4 regions of the Erwinia sp. AK-PDG3-5 genome follow, and region 1 is predicted to be linked to each of the others. Evidence: predicted binding sites of a transcription regulator. Region 1 holds the regulator's gene; each other region holds the start of a gene.
What was found. Region 1 encodes CRP, which controls carbon source genes, mostly activating them, when cyclic AMP is high. Its sites were predicted from a motif close to ATGTGANNNNNNTCACAT; they were not measured.

Region 1 (4,842 bases):
CGTGATCGATGTGACTTTTCTCAGGGAGGTATGCGCATGTCAGCCAAACATCCGGTTATTGCCGTCACCGGCTCCAGCGGGGCGGGAACCACCACCACCAGCCTGGCCTTCAGAAAAATCTTCCAGCAGCTGAATCTGCATGCCGCCGAAGTCGAAGGCGACAGCTTTCACCGTTATACCCGTCCTGAAATGGATATGGCGATCCGTAAGGCGCGCGATATGGGCCGCCATATCAGCTATTTCGGCCCGGAAGCCAATGACTTCGCCCTGCTCGAACAGACCTTCGCGGAATATGGTCGTTCAGGCAGCGGCAAATCCCGCAAATATCTGCACACCTATGATGAAGCGGTACCCTGGAATCAGGTTCCGGGAACCTTTACGCCGTGGCAATCCCTGCCGGAACCGACAGACGTGCTGTTTTATGAAGGGCTGCATGGCGGCGTGGTGACGCCGCAGAACAATGTCTCCCAGCAGGTTGATTTGCTGGTTGGCGTAGTGCCGATCGTTAACCTGGAGTGGATCCAGAAACTGGTGCGCGATACCAGCGAACGCGGCCACTCACGCGAAGCGGTGATGGATTCGGTGGTGCGATCCATGGAGGATTACATCAACTTTATTACGCCGCAGTTCTCCCGCACGCACATTAACTTCCAGCGTGTGCCGACCGTAGATACCTCTAACCCGTTCGCGGCGCGCGGTATCCCGTCGCTGGATGAAAGCTTTGTGGTGATCCATTTCCAGGCGCTGGAAGATATCGACTTCCCGTATTTGCTGTCGATGCTGCAGGGATCGTTTATCTCGCACATTAATACGCTGGTGGTGCCGGGCGGCAAGATGGGACTGGCGATGGAGTTGATTATGGGGCCGCTGGTGAAACGTCTGATCCAGGGTAAGAAAATAGAGTAAGCCCCGCGGGAACGGGGCTTAAGGCGGCGATGGGATGACTTACGCCGGTAACTCAATCACTTCATAGCTGTGGGTGATTTCCACGCCTTTGCCCAGCATCAGTGCGACCGAGCAATATTTCTCAGCGGAGAGATCAACGGCACGCGACACCGCTTTATCGCCTAACGCCACGCCGGTGACGATAAAGTGCAGATTGATGTGGGTGAACAGGCGTGGGGCCTCTTCACGGCGTTCGGAGCTGAGCTTCACTTCGCAATCCTTTACGTCGTGGCGGCCCTTCTGCAGAATGGAAACCACGTCGATTGCGCTGCATCCGCCCGCGGCCATCAACACCATCTCCATCGGGCTCGGGGCTTTATCGCCCGCATTTCCGTCCATCAGAACCTGATGCCCGGATGAGGATTCTCCCAAAAACGTTAACCCTTCAACCCACTTGACTCGAGCCTGCATAACAATTTCCTCTAATTCATTCAGTTATCGCCAGATTACGCTTTAGCCAGAAAAACGGCAATGCGGCAATTTTCGCACTATGCTGAAGCGAGACAACACAAGACACTCGTTGAAAGCTGTGCTACAAACAAAGCTGTAATATTTTCGTCAGTACTCTACAGGCACGACGAAACGAATCGCATAACGAGCCAGGCTTTTAACAGAGGCCCGAATAAATTTCCTGATGGGAAACGCTTGACTATTTCAACGCCTGGCAGGGAACTCTGCCCCTGTATTTAGGCACGATTACAACAGAGGATAACAGCGAATGGTTCTCGGCAAACCGCAAACAGACCCGACACTTGAATGGTTCCTGTCTCATTGCCATATTCATAAGTATCCATCCAAGAGCACGCTGATTCATCAGGGTGAAAAGGCAGAAACCCTCTACTACATCGTCAAAGGTTCAGTAGCGGTGCTTATCAAGGATGAAGAAGGCAAAGAGATGATCCTGTCTTACCTCAATCAGGGCGACTTTATTGGCGAGCTTGGCCTGTTTGAAGAAGGTCAGGAGCGCAGCGCGTGGGTACGCGCGAAGACAGCCTGTGAAGTGGCTGAAATCTCCTACAAAAAATTCCGTCAGCTGATCCAGGTTAACCCTGACATTCTGATGCGCCTGTCTGCACAGATGGCGAATCGCTTGCAGGTCACTTCTGAGAAAGTGGGCAATTTAGCTTTCCTCGATGTGACGGGTCGCATCGCGCAGACCTTGCTGAACCTGGCAAAACAACCGGACGCCATGACGCACCCGGATGGGATGCAGATCAAGATCACCCGCCAGGAAATTGGGCAAATCGTTGGCTGTTCTCGTGAAACAGTGGGACGCATTTTGAAGATGCTGGAAGATCAGAACCTGATCTCGGCACACGGTAAAACTATCGTTGTCTACGGCACGCGCTAATCGGCTCTGATCCACGGCGCAACACCTGGTGTTGCGCCTTTTTATTTGGTGTGGAGTGATGTGGCGTCGACTGATTTATCACCCGGAGATCAACTACGCATTGCGCCAGACGCTGGTGCTCTGTTTACCGGTAGCGATGGGATGGCTGCTGGGCGACTTGCAAAAAGGGTTGCTGTTTTCCTTAGTCCCTGCCTGTTGCAACCTCGCTGGCCTTGATACTCCTCATAAGCGCTTTTTCAAACGCCTGATCGTTGGCGGAATCCTGTTCGCCTTCAGCAGTTTCCTGATCCAGTACCTTGCCGGTCACCACGTTCCCCTGCCCGTGATCCTGTTTTCGATGGCGATGCTGCTGGGCGTCACCGGCGAAATCAGCCCGCTGCATGGTCGCCTGCTGCCCGGCTCGCTGATAGCCGCAATCTTCACCCTTAGCCTGGCAGGACGCATGCCGGTGTGGGAACCGCCGATGCTCTACGTGCTCGGCACCATCTGGTACGGCGTGTTCAACTGGGTCTGGTTCTGGCTGTGGAAAGAGCAGCCGCTGCGGGAAACCTTAAGCCTGCTCTATCGCGAGCTGGCGGGTTACTGCGAAGCGAAATACACCCTGCTGACCAAACTCACCGATCCGGAGAAAGCCCTGCCTCCGCTGCTGGCGCGCCAGCAAAAAGCGGTCGACCTGATCACCACCTGCTATCAGCAGATGCATATGCTGTCAGCCACCAACAACAATCACCACAAGCGGCTGACCCGCGCGTTTCAAATCGCGCTTGATTTGCAGGAGCACATCTCCGTCAGCCTGCATCAGCCGGAAGAAGTGCAAAAGCTGGTGGAGCAAAGCCATGCCGAAGCGGTGATCCGCTGGAATGCGCAGACCATCGCCGCCAGGCTACGTGAACTGGCCGACGATATCCTCTACCACAAGCTGCCCGAGCGCTTCACCATGGATAAGCAGCTTCAGGCGCTGGAGAAGATCTCACGGCAGAATCCGGATAACCCCGTCGGCACCTTCTGCTATTACCACTTCAGCCGGATTGGTCGGGTGCTGCGTACCCAGCGTCCCCTTTATCAGCGCGATTTGATGGCTGACCGGCAGCGCCGACTGCCGCTGCTGCCGGCTATCAGAAGCTATTTGTCGCTGAAATCGGCCGCCTTGCGCACCGCCGCCCGCTTTGCGGTGATGCTGACCTTTGCCAGCTCGCTGGCGCTATTCTTTAATCTGCCCAAACCCTACTGGATCCTGATGACGGTCATGTTTGTCAGCCAGAACGGGTACAGCGCAACCCGCGTCCGTATTCAGCACCGTGCGCTGGGCACGCTGGCCGGGCTGGTGATTGCCGCAGTAACCCTGCGCCTGCAGGCACCCGAATCCATCGTGCTGCTGGTGATGCTAGCCATTACCCTTATCAGCTACCTGTTTATCCGTAAATTCTACGGCTTCGCGATGATTGGCTTTACGGTCACCGCAGTGTATTCGTTGCAGCTGCTCTCGCTTAACGGCGCAGACTTCCTGCTGCCGCGTTTACTGGATACGCTGATGGGTTGCCTGATTGCCTTCGGGGGCACCATCTGGTTGTGGCCGCAATGGCAAAGCGGGTTGCTGCGGCAGAATGCGCATGACGCGCTGGAAACCTATCAGGATGCGCTGCGGTTATTGCTGGGGAATGAACAGGACCCGGTGAAGCTGGCCTATCAGCGTATCCGCGTTAATCAGGCGCACAACGCTCTGTTCAACTCGCTCAATCAGTCGATGCAGGAGCCAGGCTTTGATCCCAGCTATCTGGCGGATATGAAACTGTGGGTGACGCACAGCCAGTTTATCGTCGAGCATATCAATGCCATGACCACGCTGGCGCGTGAACACACCATGCTGACCTCGTCGCTGGCGGAGCGTTATCTGCAGGCCTGTGAGATTGCGTTGCAGCGTTGCCAACAGCGGCTGGAGTATGACGGGCCGAGCTCAGAAGCGAACGTGCTGGATACGCAGATGGAGTTGAATCAGGGGCCGGTGACCATCCTGGAAAGGCATGTGAAGCGGATCCTGGGGCATCTCAGCGTGATGCACACCATCTCGTCACTGGCGTGGAGCGCGCGGCCGCATCATGGACGCTGGTTGTCCCGGCGGTTAAGGAAGTCGACGTAAGCAGAATGGTGCAGAGAAGGACAGTCGCGGATCGGGAGCTGAGCCACTCAGCTCCCGTTACTGTCGGTTAAGTCAGGACTTTTTCGACGGCTTTGGCGAAGCGCGCCATGCCTTCTTCAATGTCGGTCGGCTCAATCACCAGCGATGGCGCAAAGCGGATCACATCGGTCCCGGCATTCAGGATCATCACCCCTTCAGCGGCGGCGGCATTCAGAATATCGCGCGCTTTGCCGGCATGTTGTGGCTTCAGCGCCGCACCAATCAGCAACCCTTTACCGCGAATGTCGCTGAACAGATCCAGCTTCGCGTCCAGCGCTCTCAGCGCGGTGACAAACTGCTCACGACGCGTTTCCACCCCGCTCAACACCGCTTCGGTATTGATGATATCCAGCGCGGCTTCGGCAATGGC
Region 2 (4,842 bases), 680 kb from region 1:
GACGGCTCTGTCGATCTGGATACGTTGTTCCGTCTTGGTCGTGGCCGGGCACCCACGGGTGAGCCCGCTGCCGCTGCCGAAATGACCAAGTGGTTCAACACCAACTACCACTACATGGTGCCGGAGTTCACCCGGGGCCAGCAGTTCAAACTGAGCTGGACACAAATTCTGGAAGAAGTCGATGAAGCGCTGGCTCTTGGCCACAACGTTAAACCGGTGCTGCTTGGCCCGGTAACCTATCTGTGGTTGGGTAAAGTGAAAGGCGAACAGTTTGACCGACTGAGCCTGCTGAAAGATATTCTGCCGGTCTACCAGCAGGTGCTGGGCGAGCTGGCTACCCGCGGAATTGAATGGGTACAGATTGATGAACCCGCGCTGGTGCTGGAACTGCCGCAGGAATGGCTGAACGCCTTCAAACCGGCTTACGATGCCTTGCAGGGCAACACCAAACTGCTGCTGACCACCTATTTTGACAGCGCAGGCACCAACATCAATACCCTCCGTGCGCTGCCGGTGCAGGGGCTGCATGTTGATTTGGTGCATGGGAAAGACGATATCGCTGAGCTGAACGCGAAAGTCCCGGCCGACTGGCTGCTCTCTGTTGGCGTTATCAATGGCCGTAACGTCTGGCGAGCCGACTTGAGCAGCTGGTTCGAACGCCTGCAACCGCTGGTTTCCCAGCGCAAACAGCTGTGGATCGGTTCGTCCTGTTCGCTGCTGCACAGCCCTATCGACCTGAGTACCGAAACCCGCCTGGACGACGAAGTGAAAAGCTGGTTCGCCTTCGCCCTGCAAAAGTGTGCTGAGCTGTCACTGCTGAGCAACGCGCTGAACAACAACAACCCGCAGTCACTGGAAGCCTGGAGCGCGCCGATCCGTGCCCGTCGTGATTCGGGTCGGGTGCATAATGCGGCAGTCAGCAAACGTCTTGCGGCGATCACCACGAAAGACAGCCAGCGCGATCATGGCTATAGCGTACGTGCTGACGCGCAGCGCAAGCGCTTTAACCTGCCGGCCTGGCCCACCACCACCATTGGTTCGTTCCCACAAACTACCGAAATCCGTGGCCTGCGCCTGGACTTCAAACAGGGCCGCCTGGACAGTAATCACTACCGTACCGGCATTGCCGAACATATCAAACAGGCCATTGCGGAGCAGGAACGTCTGGGTCTGGACGTGCTGGTGCACGGCGAAGCCGAACGTAACGACATGGTTGAGTATTTTGGCGAGAACCTCGACGGTTTTGCCTTCACGCAAAATGGCTGGGTGCAGAGCTACGGTTCACGCTGCGTCAAGCCACCGGTCATTATTGGCGACGTCAGCCGCCCGGCGGCGATCACCGTTGAGTGGGCTAAATACGCCCAGTCCCTGACGGAGAAACCGGTAAAAGGCATGCTGACCGGGCCGGTTACCATCCTTTGCTGGTCATTTCCGCGTGAAGACGTGAGCCGTGAAACCATCGCTAAGCAGATTGCCCTGGCGCTGCGCGATGAGGTGGAGGACCTGGAAAAAGCCGGCATCGGGATCATTCAGATTGATGAGCCTGCCCTGCGTGAAGGTCTGCCGCTTCGTCAGTCCGATTGGGCGGCCTACCTGGCATGGGCAGTCGATGCCTTCCGCCTGAACGCCGCCGTGGCGAAGGATGATACGCAGATCCATACCCATATGTGTTACTGCGAGTTCAACGACATCATGGGTTCAATTGCGGCGCTGGATGCGGATGTGATCACCATCGAAACCTCACGGTCGGATATGGAACTGCTGGAGTCGTTTGAAGAGTTTGATTACCCGAATGAGATCGGCCCTGGCGTGTACGACATTCATTCGCCAAACGTGCCAGGCGTGGAATGGATGGAAGAACTGTTGCTGAAGGCGGCGAAGCGCATCCCGACAGAGCGTCTGTGGGTGAATCCGGATTGTGGTCTGAAAACGCGCGGCTGGACAGAAACGCGTCAGGCGTTAGCGAACATGGTGCAAGCCGCCCAGAACCTGCGCAAGACCAAAAAACCGGCCTGATTTCTGCTTAAAAGGAAGTGATGTGGGGCGCCTGGCGCCCCTTTTTGTTATTACTTCACGCCATTCTGCCGGAACCAGGCGAGCATGCGCTGCCAGCCATCTTTGGCCGACTCTTCATGATAGCTTGGGCGGTAATCGGCATTAAACGCATGGCCTGCATCCGGATAAACAATAATTTCCGATTTGGCGTTCGCTGCACGCAGCGCCTGGCGCATGGTCTCCACGCTCTCCTGCGGAATGCTGTCGTCTTTGCCGCCATAAAGGCCTAACACCGGCGCAGTTAAATCCACCGCGATATCAACCGGCTGCTTCTGCTGCTTTAGCGTCTTCTCACCGACCATTTTGCCATACCAGGCCACGGCGGCTTTCAGCTGTGGATTGTGTGCGGCATACAGCCAGGTAATGCGTCCGCCCCAGCAGAAGCCGGTGATGCCCATATTGCGCATATCGCCGCCGTGACGGGAGGCCCAGTTGGCAACGTGATCCAAATCGGCCAACACCTGATTATCCGGAACGGTGCTGACTAATTCTTTAAACAGCGTCGGGATATCGTCGTATTCAGCAGGATCGCCCTGGCGGAAGTAAAGCTCTGGCGCAACCGCCAGATAGCCTTCGGCAGCCAGGCGACGGCAGATATCGCGAATGTGTTCATGCACGCCAAAAATCTCCTGAACCACCAGAATCACCGGCAGTGGGCCGCTAACATGACGCGGTTTGGCGTGAAAAGCGGGCATGTTCTCGCCCTGAGTAGGAATGGATGTTTCACCTGACTGGATGGCGTCACTGTCAGTAATAATCGTGGTCGATGCGGTAGGCGATACCGCAGGAGTGAACCCATTATTGCTCATTTTTTGAGTCGTATTCTCGTCGGTTTTCATTGTCCTCTCCATGCATGCATTAGCGCAATCAGCTAACTATAGCCAGGATTACGTTTGGGTCAGGGGGTTGCTCACTACCCATCATTAACACTGCCATTACCTGACCGGGAGGGCAAGTTGTGGCAATCCGAAAGCCAAGAGTGTTTAAATGTGATGTATGTCACTTCTTGTTGTTGATTTAATGTAACTTTCATTGGACGAAGTGATGCGATTCACATAATTTTCGGCAGCTTTGCATTATTGTGACCGCCTGATCCTTATCCCCCTTTCCCGTTACAGGAGTTTGAAATGGCACACTCAGACGTTTTTCATTTGGGTTTAACAAAAGCGGATTTGCAGGGCGCGACCTTGGCGATTGTGCCGGGCGATCCTGAGCGGGTGAAAAAAATTGCGGCATTGATGGAAAACCCGGTCCATCTGGCCTCACACCGTGAATTTACCAGCTGGCGTGCAGAGCTGGATGGCAAGGCGGTGATCGTCTGTTCCACCGGCATCGGCGGTCCTTCAACGTCTATTGCAGTGGAAGAACTGGCTCAATTGGGCGTGCGCACCTTCCTGCGCGTCGGCACCACGGGCGCTATTCAGCCAGAGATTAACGTCGGCGATGTGCTGGTCACCACCGGTTCAGTGCGTCTTGATGGCGCCAGCCTGCACTTCGCCCCGCTGGAATTCCCGGCGGTTGCTGACTTTACCTGCACCACGGCGCTGGTTGACGCGGCGAAAGCGGCAGGGGCAACCACCCACATCGGTATCACCGCATCTTCCGATACCTTCTATCCTGGCCAGGAGCGTTACGACACCTATTCCGGCCGCGTCGTCAGCCGTTTCCAGAATTCGATGAAGGAATGGCAGGATATGGGCGTGCTGAACTATGAGATGGAGTCGGCAACGCTGTTAACCATGTGTGCCAGCCAGGGACTACGTGCAGGTATGGTTGCTGGGGTAATCGTTAACCGCACTCAGCAGGAAATTCCTGATGCGGAAACGATGAAAAGAACCGAGAGTGATGCGGTACGTATTGTGGTAGATGCGGCGCGCCGTCTAATCTGACGCTTTTTATCTGGACATTCATACAGTAGGCCTCTACCTTTTCCCGTAGATAAGTCCATGCGGGAGAATAAAGGTGGATGCAACAATCAGTTATGGCGTTTGTCTGGCGCTGGCCGGTGTGCTGGCAGGCTGGACAATCGCCTGGTTTCGCGGGCAGCAGGTCTCAGCCCGGCAGGAAACCGAACGGCAATTGCTGCTGCAGTCAGCTGAACAGCTGCGCGAAGAGCGTGAACGGCTGCAGCAGCAGGTCGAAACCTGTCAGCAGGCGCAACGGCAGAATGAGCTTGAGTTGCGCCAGCTACACGGGACGCTGTCTGCGGCCCAGGAAAAGCTTCACCACCTCGATCACTGGCGCAATGAAACTGAACAGCTGACGCGGGAATTACGCAACCAGCTGGAAATCAACAGTTCTCAGGAAGCCGAACTGCGCGAAGTCACCATCCGTCTTGAAGAAACCCGCATGGCTGCTGAAGAGAAACAGCGCCTGCTGGTCAACAGCGAGCAGCGGCTAAACGCGCAATTTGAAAACCTGGCCAACCGGATTTTCGAAAACAGTGGACGCCGCGTCGATGAGCAAAACAAGCAAAGCCTCAACAGCCTGATTTCGCCCCTGCGTGAACAGCTGGAAGGCTTCCGTCGCCAGGTTCAGGACGGCTTTGGCCAGGAAGCCCGTGAACGTCACACTCTCTCGCATGAAATCCGCAACCTGCAGCAGCTGAACGCGCAAATGGCGCAGGAAGCGATCAACCTGACCAAAGCGCTAAAAGGCGACAATAAGACTCAGGGTAACTGGGGTGAAGTGGTCTTGAGCCGCGTGCTTGAAGCCTCCGGGCTGCGGGAAGGCCATGAGTATGAAACCCAGGTCACCATTCAGTTAGAACAGAACGGACGGATGCAG
Region 3 (4,842 bases), 840 kb from region 1:
TCGCAGACGCCGACCGCCTACCGTCACACCATGCGCCGTCAGTCACTGACCCGCCAGGTGAACTACAGCTTCGACTGCAGCGACTTTGCCAGCTCCGCTTACGGCAAACTGCAGCAGGACAGCAACAGCCCGGCCTGCAACTAGGCCCGGTTACGCATCTTCGGCGTGGCCTGCGGATCCTGGCCCCAGAATGACGGGGAGAAGTACCAGCCGCCGCCCAGTTCCTTGATGTGGTACATCGCCGCATCGGCCTGGGCAATCATCGCCTCGCCGGTGCGGTGATTTTTGGCCAGCGCCACGCCAATACTCAGCGATTGCGCCACGCTGTAACCGTTTGCCAGCCCGATCGGTTCGCGCATCGCTTCGATGACGTTTTCAGCCATTCTGGCCGCCTGCTCGCCGTTATCGATGCCCGACAACAGCACCGCAAACTCATCACCGCCCAGACGCGCCACTAAATCATCTTTCCTCAGCCTGCCACGCAGGCGATGTGCCGTTTCCGTCAGCACGTTGTCCCCGGCAGCGTGACCATAGGTATCGTTCACCTCTTTAAAGTGGTCAACATCGATAAACAGCACCGCCACCCGATCGGCGGTTTGCGGATTGTTCATCAGCGTGTGCAACGCCCGCTCAAACGCTGTCCGGTTAGGTAAACCGGTCAGCGCATCATGCCTTGCCTGATGGGCCAGCGAGTCGTTTTCGCGCTGCAGATGGGTCTGCCAGTCTGACAGCTCATCCAGCAGGCTGTTGAAATCCCCGCTCAGCTTGTTCAGCTCGGCAATTGACGATGACGGCACCCGCAGCGAGAAGGCGCGCCGTCGGCGGACGTCGTGCGCCACCGAGGCAATATTTTGCAGCCCGCTGAGGATCCCCGCGTGCATGCGGTTAGACAGGCACGAGGCCAGCAGCGCGGTCACCAGCAGGCTGCCGCTCAGCCATTTCAACGCCTGGCTAAGGTAATGCATCACCCGGCTGGCATCACCGCTCAACCACACCTGCCCAATCACCTTACCGTTGTGCACGATCGGCACGTTGGCAGGCTGCGGGAAAATCCAGTGGGTGACCAGCTCCCCGGCACCCTGATGATGTTGCGCCCCAGATGAAGGCCAGTTCACCAGCAGGCGATTACTGGCATCGACAATTCTGGCGTGGCCAAACTCTGCTTTCGCCGCGATTTGCCGCACGATATCGTCAGCGGCATCCGCGTCGCCCGCCAGCACCGCCGGCTGCACGCTGTAGCCGAGGGTGGTGGCCACCAGCTGGAGATTGTTTTCCGCATAGCTGCGCAGGGCAAACATCGACAGAACCGACAGCGAGAGGCCGCTGAACAACAGCGACACCACGATGATCACCAGATGAATGCGTTGCAGACTTTTTCGTAAGGTCAGCAGCGGTTTTTTAGCCGTTGAATTAGCCTTGTGCACGGCGCGCTTCCACAGAGGTAATGTGGCCCTGTTGGTTGTGCTGGACCCGTAACACGTGGTGGCTGCTCAAGGCCGCCACGTCATCAGGCGTCAGCGGGCGCTGTTTTGCGTCAGTCGAAAACACAAAGGCTCCTTTATTTTTTTATTGCTCCGTAACCGCATTTCGCTTTAGCGAATATGGCGTGAGCTGTATTTGAGGTGTGGAGATCCCGCCCTGTGGAAATGGAAGGGAATGAGTTATAAGGATTTTTACCATGAAAAATCCTACAACCCATTGGCGGGTTGTACAACTTTTAAGAGGTCGGATTCATCTCAAAGAGGGAATTTGACTTAAGTCACGTCAAATTAAAGCTAAGTAAGGTTTAAGTATAGAACACCCCTGCCAATTGCTAGCAATATCAAACAGCTGTTTTTGCTGACTTTTCACCAATACCGATGAAAGTAAGAGGTAAAACCGGACGACCGGGCTAATCATTTATAATGAGTTTAATTGTCATTTGTCGTCTCAAAATAAAGCTAACTGCCTTAAAATAAAAATAAAATTGATCCCGGAGAGTAATTACTTCCCACAAATAAGGAATGATGCGCAGTAATATAGCCTGTAAGACGGTTTTCATTCTTTCGCTATACGGATTATTCCCCATATTTTGGAATTAAATCGGTAAACCTCAGTTAATAAAAGGCTTAATTTTTCCCTCGCAAAAAACTACCATACCAGGCCTAAATTTTGTTCAAATTTTAAAATCGAGTGATATAATGTGACCGTCATCACACTTCTGTGACCTGTTATGTCCGTTCAAGTGAAAAGCAACCTGGCAACTTTTCGTCTGAATCGGTGATGACACCGCCTCTTGTCAGGGCAGTAAATCTCGGAGTTTGAACGATATGGGTACCTTAACCGCTAGCCTGGTATTGATGAGATGGGAACTGGTTAGTGCAGTAATGATGTTTATTGCCAGCACCTTTAACGTGAAGTGCCGTCAGGCCAGCCACAAAGGCATTGCCTTTGTCTTCACCGGCGTGGGTATTGGCATGTCATGCTGGTTCGTTACCGGGCTGTTAGGTATCACTCTGAGTATGGATAACCTGCATAATTTCTGGCACATCACCAAAGATGTGTTTATCGACGTGATGAGCCACACCCCAACTGATTATCCTATGCCCTGAAAACAAACGAGCCGCTGACTCAGAGAGTCAGCGGCTCGTTATTGTATTCGGCTCAATCAGAATTTCTTCAAGGCCACCGGCAGCGGCGTAACGCTTCCTGACGTTGCTGGCAATACGGCTGCTTTGTGTTCCTGCAACCACATATCACCCATCATCTTATCCAGGCCCATATCCAGCCCGGTCACCATGCCTGCACCTGGCGTAAAGGTCAGCTCACCAAAGAAGATTTGCCCTTCACTGATGTACCAGTCAACGCGAACATAGTCGAAGTCACTGGCCAGCTTTTTGCTCAGCTCCAGCGCCTTCTTCAACGTTTCCATATCCCCGCTGATATCCAGTCCGGTATCGCGGATCTTGTAGAAGCACTGCTCCAGGTTGTTGACGTAGAAGTTCATCGACAGCGGCGAGTTGCCACAGCGGTTGTAGATGATCTGTAGCACGTACTCAAAGTTGCCGTCTTTCTTGTTAAACATGTGGAATTTGTAATCGATGGCGGCAAACTTGCCATCACCAACATACTCTTCCACCAGAATGCGCGGCTTAATGTAGCGATAATGAATTTCCCGCGACTGATGCGAGAAATCACAGCGCAACCACTCTTCACACCGGCGCACCAGCAACTGTTTTTGAATACAGTCTGGTTCTTCAAGAAAGATTTCTACCATACCAGAACCGTGGTTCGGTTTAATAACGGTGTTTTTTAAGGATTTAAGCCCCAGCAATGAAATCGGATCGGCCGTTTCATGCAGCAAAGGGATTAAATACTCTTCACCAATTGTTTTTGCTATGTAATCGCGCACTAAAACTTTATCCGAAAGATTCCCATAACGAACATAGTCGCCAGTGACGAATTTGCGGTACAGAATTTTCTCATTAAACAGTTTCGGCTGGCGAATGTTAGGTAACCGCTTAAAAGTGTGAAAATAGTAAACTCGGTCCTGATAAGACCACGGCATTTTCTTGAGCAGGTATAAGACGCCTTTTCTCAATTCTGCTTTGAGTTTTAACATTTTTTACCTCATTTGTATGTTTTGTAGTTAAGTGAGGAAAGCTGTATTTTAAGAATGACGGCATTCTTAAAGAAATAATTCATTACGGTCAGGGAGAGCAGTTCGGTGACCAGAACGCTCCAGGCTGCGCCTGTTAATCCCCAGAAACGGATGAAGAACCAGTTGGTTGCCACGCTAATTACGACCAGCACCACGATCTTGACCAGCAGGTAATTAAAACCACCTTCCTTCACCATGTAGCGGTAAGCTACTGTTCCCATTGCCGAAAAGCAGGTTGCTAACGACAATAACGTAACGAGATTTCCTGATTGTGTGTAGTCATGCCCATAAAGGGTAGTGATGATCTTTTCGCCAAACAGCGCGACGACGAGAAGCATCAAAAAGGAAACTGCCATTACATAGCCATTCAGCCTTGCGGCCAGTTTTACTGCCACATCCGCACGCTCCCTGAAGATCTCAGAAAAGCAGGATGTAATGATCGCTACCGGGATAAAAATCCACGAAGCAGAGATAGTGTTGGCGGCGGTAAACAGCCCCAGCTCATGCGCTGAGCCCACGCCCACCAGGAAAAATTGTGCCAGCTTTACCTGTATTGAGATGAACACGCTGGAGATGGCCAGCGGCAATCCCGCATGTAACAGGTAGCGCAAATAGCTTCTGTGCTTGCGCTTAGGCGGCGAGCTGATGGTGTTCGCCTGAAGGAACCGGCTGCGCTTGATCATGTACGGCACCAGCGTGACCGCTACGATTGAAAACGACAGCAGCAAAGGACTCAGTTTGAACCAGGCCACCAAAAAGCTGATGCCAAAACTGATGATCATTCCCGTGGCATTCGCCACCGTGTTCATCCGGGACTCTAACCGGGCATTGTTGTAAACGCTGAAGATATCCTGCGTAACAAACATTGCCGACAGGAATGACGCGACCGCGAAAACCAAAAAGTTTTCCCGCATCTCCAGCCAGACGTAAATTAATACCGGCAAAGATAAGACTAACAACAAAACCATTCTCAGCTGTTTGGCCACCGCCATCAGCCGTATTCCTTTTGGCGCATTTTTGCTGATACTTTTAAACAGAATGGTTTCAGTACCGAAAATAGCGATAGTCTGAACAATTGAAAAAAGTGATGCAGAAAATGCTATTTGCCCGAATATTGAGGGGCCAAAGGATTTTGCGACATAGGATGTGACAAATATCACTCCAAATACGGAAACGACTTTTTCCGACATCATCCAGATGGC
Region 4 (4,842 bases), 1.2 Mb from region 1:
GGTACATGGATGACAGCGGCGTGACTGCCAAGGTGAAAGCCGCTCTGGTAGACAACGACGCAATCAAAAGCACAGATATCTCTGTTAAGACACATTCAGGCGTCGTGACGCTGAGTGGTTTTGTACCGTCTCAGGATCAGGCCGAACTGGCTGTGGCGGCGGCCAAAAAAGTCGAAGGCGTTAAATCTGTTAGCGACAAACTACACGTAAAAGACAGCACTAAAGCCAGCGTCAGCGGTTATGCCGGTGATACGGCAACGACCAGCGAAATTAAAGCTAAACTGTTAGCTGACGACATCGTGCCATCACGTAACGTGAAAGTTGAAACCACCAACGGTGTTGTCCAGCTTTCCGGTACGGTGAAAAGCCAGGCACAGTCTGAACGTGCCGAAAGCATCGCTAAAGCGATTGATGGTGTGAAAAGCGTTAAAAACGATCTGACTGTGAAGTCATAAAGCAGACGCGGGCCGGCTGATAACAGGACGGTCCGCAGCTGAAATGTTTGAAGAAAATAATCCACACTCGCCGGATTCGGCAGAGTAAATAAATCAGGCAGTTTGATTTTCTACATATAGGGTAAGGAGAAGCTTATGTTTCGTTGGGGCATTATTTTTCTGATTATTGCGCTTATCGCAGCAGCGTTAGGTTTTGGTGGTCTGGCTGGTACAGCCGCATGGGCAGCTAAAATCGTCTTCGTTGTCGGTATCATTATCTTCCTGATCAGCCTGTTCACCGGCCGCAAGAAGTTATAGATCCAATAACAGATGTTTCAATGAAGGCCAGTCACTGACTGGCCTTTAGCATTTCTGGCTTTACACATTCTGCCGCAAAAAACGGCAAACAGTTACCGTCCATCCAGGGTATCCTCCGGTCTTCAACTCCCTCAGAGGATCTCACCATTGGGCAAGCGCATCCCTATAACCCTCGGCAATATTGAGCCGCTGGCGTTAACCCCTTTTCGTCCGGGCAAACTGGCCCTGGTCTGCGAAGGCGGCGGGCAGCGCGGGATCTTTACTGCCGGCGTGCTGGATGAATTTCAGCGGGCAAAATTCAACCCCTTTGATTTGATGCTTGGCACCTCTGCCGGGGCGCAGAATCTTTCTGCCTATGTCTGCGGCCAGCCGGGCTATGCCCGCAGAGTGATCACCCGTTACACCACCAGTAAACTGTTTTTCGATCCGTTGCGCTTTGTGCGCGGCGGACACCTCATCGATCTCGACTGGCTGGTGGATGTCACCTCTCAGGAATTCCCGCTGGCGATAGAAGCCGGTGAGAAGATGTTCTCCGCAGGCCGCGAATTCTATATGTGCGCCTGCCGCAGCGACGATTATTCGCCGGGCTATTTTGCTCCGACCGCCGCCAACTGGATGAACATCATTAAGGCTTCCAGCGCCATTCCGGGCCTGTATCGTCCCGGCGTGGATATGGATGGCATCAGCTATCTCGATGGTGGGATCAGTGATGCCATTCCGGTGCGTGAAGCGGCGCGTCGCGGGGCCGATACCATCGTGGTGATCCGCACCGTTCCTTCGCAGATGACCTATACGCCACAGTGGCTGAAGCGCATTGAGCGCTGGCTGAGCGACAGTGCGCTGCAGCCGTTGGTCAATATCATGCATCTGCATGAAGACAGCTACCGCGAGACGCAGGACTTTATTGAAAATCCGCCGGGTAATCTGCGGATTATTGAGATCTTCCCGCCGCATGCGCTCGCCAGCATGGCGCTGGGCAGTCGCGTGGCCTCGTTGAATCAGGATTATCATCTGGGACGCCGCTGCGGCCGCTATTTCCTCGCCACGGTGGGGCAATGGTTGCAGGAAAATGAGACGCTGCTGAGTACCAAACCGGTGGTTCCACCTGCGCCGGTGGCCAACGAACCGGTGCGGGATGGCGTTATTCTCGATCCGCTGGCGGGCAACGATGCCGATTACGATAAGGGCTCGCTGGCATGACACCCACGTTTATCGATACCCATTGTCACTTCGATTTTGCGCCGTTTTCTGGCAACGAAGAAGAGAGCCTGCGTCTGGCGGCAGCGGCAGGGGTGGAGAAAATCATTGTGGTTGGGGTGTCGGCTGACCGCTTCGCGGGGGTAATGGCGCTGGCAGAGCAATGGCCACCTTTATATGCCGCGTTGGGCACCCATCCGATGGCGATCGCACAACATGATGATTCACATCTGGACCAGCTGGAAGACTACCTGAAACAGCGGCCGAAAAAGCTGGTGGCGATCGGCGAGATCGGCCTCGATCTGTTTATCGACAATCCCCAGTTTGATAAGCAGGAGCGGGTGCTGGATGCGCAAATCCGGCTGGCAAAGCAGTACGATCTGCCGGTGATCCTGCACTCCCGCCGCACCCACGATAAATTAGCCCTGCATCTGCGACGCCTCGATCTTCCGCGCCGTGGCGTGGTGCATGGCTTCGCCGGCAGCGAACAGCAGGCGCTGGCCTTTATCCGCGCCGGCTATGCCATCGGTGTGGGCGGCACCATCACCTATGAACGCGCCAGCAAAACCCGCAATACAATCGCACGGCTGCCGCTGAGCTCGCTACTGCTGGAAACCGACGCGCCGGATATGCCGCTACAGGGCTTTCAGGGCCAGGCCAATCGCCCCGAGCGGGTAAAAAATGTCTGGCAGAGCCTGTGCGAACTGCGGGAAGAATCCCCGCAGGAAATAGCCGAAACCCTTCTTGAGAACACACGCACTCTTTTTCAGCTCTGACTGGCTAAACTCTTAAAGTCCCCTGCGAGACGGTGCGCCTTTGGCCTGCCGGGTCTACTGTCATCTGCATCTGCTACACTGAATGATGAATGTTATAATTATAACATTTTCTGATGATGTCAGCTAAAATCAGGCTTTGTTGCGCAACAATGGCCATATCTGGCAGGTTAACAGGCTGTTTATGTGATATTAATCACATTGCATGTACAATGCTTGCAACAGTAATTCCCTGTTCGTGAATTTCATCACGGAAGTGGCTCAGCCTTTTCCGTTATTATTTTAACATCACAGCCCTTCGCGGGCTCAGGCGGAAGGAATTCCTGCCCGGCATCCGGGAAGCCGCCTTAAACCTTGTCTGGAGAACAGAATGACTGACGTAACCGCAGCGGCCGTACGTGCCCTGAAACTGATGGATCTGACCACGCTGAATGATGACGACACCGATGCGAAAGTGATCGCGCTGTGCCATCAGGCGAAATCCCCGGCGGGCAATACCGCGGCAATCTGCATCTATCCGCGCTTTATCCCGATTGCCCGTAAAACGCTGCGCGAGCAGGGCACGCCGGATATTCGCATTGCCACCGTTACCAACTTCCCGCACGGCAATGACGACAAAGAAATTGCCCTGGCAGAAACCCACGCAGCGATCGCCTACGGGGCTGACGAAGTCGACGTGGTGTTCCCTTACCGCGCGCTGATGGCCGGTAACGAAGAGATTGGCTACGAGATCGTGAGCGCCTGTAAAGAAGCCTGTGCCGAAGCCGACGTGCTGCTGAAGGTGATTATCGAAACCGGCGAGCTGAAGGATGCGGCACTGATCCGTAAAGCCTCTGAAATTGCCATCGAGGCGGGCGCTGACTTTATCAAAACCTCCACCGGTAAAGTGCCGATCAATGCCACCCCGGAAGTGGCAAAAATCATGCTGCAAGTGATTGCTGATAAAGGCGTTAAGCACCAGGTGGGCTTCAAGCCGGCTGGCGGCGTGCGTACCGCGGACGATGCGGCAATTTACCTGAAGCTGGCCGATGACATTCTCGGCAGCGACTGGGCCGATGCCCGTCACTTCCGTTTTGGCGCGTCCAGCCTGTTAGCCAGCCTGCTGGAAACGGCGGGTCATGCTGGAGCCAAGAGCGACTCCGCTTACTAGTCTGACTGGCGACCCCGCCAACCTCAGCCGCAAGGGCGAAAATCATTTCGCCCTCATTACCGCAACCACCAGGGGGCAACGTGTTCCTGCCACAAGAAATTATCCGTAAAAAAAGAGATGGCCAGCCACTGACCGAAGAGGAGATCCGCTTCTTTATCAATGGCGTGCGAGATAACACCGTGTCTGAAGGGCAAATCGCCGCGCTGGCGATGACCATTTATTTCCACGATATGACGCTGCAGGAGCGGGTCGCGCTGACCATGGCGATGCGCGACTCAGGCTCGGTGCTCAACTGGAAGGCGCTGAACCTCAACGGCCCGATCGTGGACAAGCACTCAACCGGCGGCGTGGGCGATGTGACCTCGCTGATGCTCGGCCCGATGGTGGCGGCCTGCGGTGGCTATGTGCCGATGATTTCTGGCCGTGGCCTCGGCCACACGGGCGGTACGCTGGACAAGCTGGAAGCCATTCCGGGCTTTGATATCTTCCCTGATGACGAGACGTTCCGTCGCATCATCAAAGACGTCGGCGTGGCGATTATCGGTCAAACCAACTCGCTGGCGCCTGCGGATAAGCGTTTCTACGCCACCCGCGACATCACCGCGACCGTCGATTCGATTCCGCTGATCACCGCCTCGATCCTCGCCAAAAAGCTGGCGGAAGGTCTGGATGCGCTGGTGATGGACGTTAAAGTCGGCTCCGGCGCCTTTATGCCGACCTTCGAACAGTCCGAGCTGCTGGCCCAGTCGATTGTTGGCGTGGCGAACGGCGCGGGCTGCAAAACCACCGCGCTGTTAACCGATATGAACCAGGTGCTGGCGTCAAGCGCCGGTAATGCGCTGGAAGTGCGTGAAGCCGTGCGCTTCCTGACCGGCGAATACCGCAATCCGCGTCTGCTGGAAGTGACGCTGGCTTTGAGTGCGGAAATGCTGGTATCCGGCGGGCTTGCGGCCAATACCGACGAGGCCAC

Region 2: a site for CRP is predicted at 3,043-3,060, ahead of udp (uridine phosphorylase). Genes of this name have one in related genera too.
Region 3: a site for CRP is predicted at 2,181-2,198, ahead of AC1UKS_RS20440 (YjcB family protein). Genes of this name have one in related genera too.
Region 4: a site for CRP is predicted at 2,907-2,924, ahead of deoC (deoxyribose-phosphate aldolase). Genes of this name have one in related genera too.

The regions. Positions count from the first base shown of each region.
Region 1 is NZ_CM165967.1:444,255-449,096, reverse strand. Features, by position in the region: gene AC1UKS_RS01965 (phosphoribulokinase) at 37-906, shown strand; gene AC1UKS_RS01960 (OsmC family protein) at 946-1,356, opposite strand; gene crp (cAMP-activated global transcriptional regulator CRP) at 1,664-2,296, shown strand; gene AC1UKS_RS01950 (YccS/YhfK family putative transporter) at 2,355-4,433, shown strand; gene argD (bifunctional acetylornithine/succinyldiaminopimelate transaminase) at 4,501-4,842, opposite strand, start outside.
Region 2 is NZ_CM165967.1:4,529,042-4,533,883, reverse strand. Features, by position in the region: gene metE (5-methyltetrahydropteroyltriglutamate--homocysteine S-methyltransferase) at 1-2,016, shown strand, start outside; gene AC1UKS_RS21155 (dienelactone hydrolase family protein) at 2,067-2,894, opposite strand; gene udp (uridine phosphorylase) at 3,183-3,944, shown strand; gene rmuC (DNA recombination protein RmuC) at 4,018-4,842, shown strand, end outside.
Region 3 is NZ_CM165967.1:4,369,020-4,373,861, forward strand. Features, by position in the region: gene soxS (superoxide response transcriptional regulator SoxS) at 1-144, shown strand, start outside; gene dgcN (diguanylate cyclase DgcN/YfiN) at 141-1,424, opposite strand; gene AC1UKS_RS20435 (hypothetical protein) at 1,411-1,548, opposite strand; gene AC1UKS_RS20440 (YjcB family protein) at 2,310-2,591, shown strand; gene AC1UKS_RS20445 (ATP-grasp fold amidoligase family protein) at 2,648-3,601, opposite strand; gene AC1UKS_RS20450 (MATE family efflux transporter) at 3,610-4,842, opposite strand, start outside.
Region 4 is NZ_CM165967.1:4,019,763-4,024,604, reverse strand. Features, by position in the region: gene osmY (molecular chaperone OsmY) at 1-455, shown strand, start outside; gene AC1UKS_RS18695 (DUF1328 domain-containing protein) at 591-752, shown strand; gene AC1UKS_RS18690 (patatin-like phospholipase family protein) at 900-1,952, shown strand; gene AC1UKS_RS18685 (TatD family hydrolase) at 1,949-2,725, shown strand; gene deoC (deoxyribose-phosphate aldolase) at 3,093-3,872, shown strand; gene deoA (thymidine phosphorylase) at 3,953-4,842, shown strand, end outside.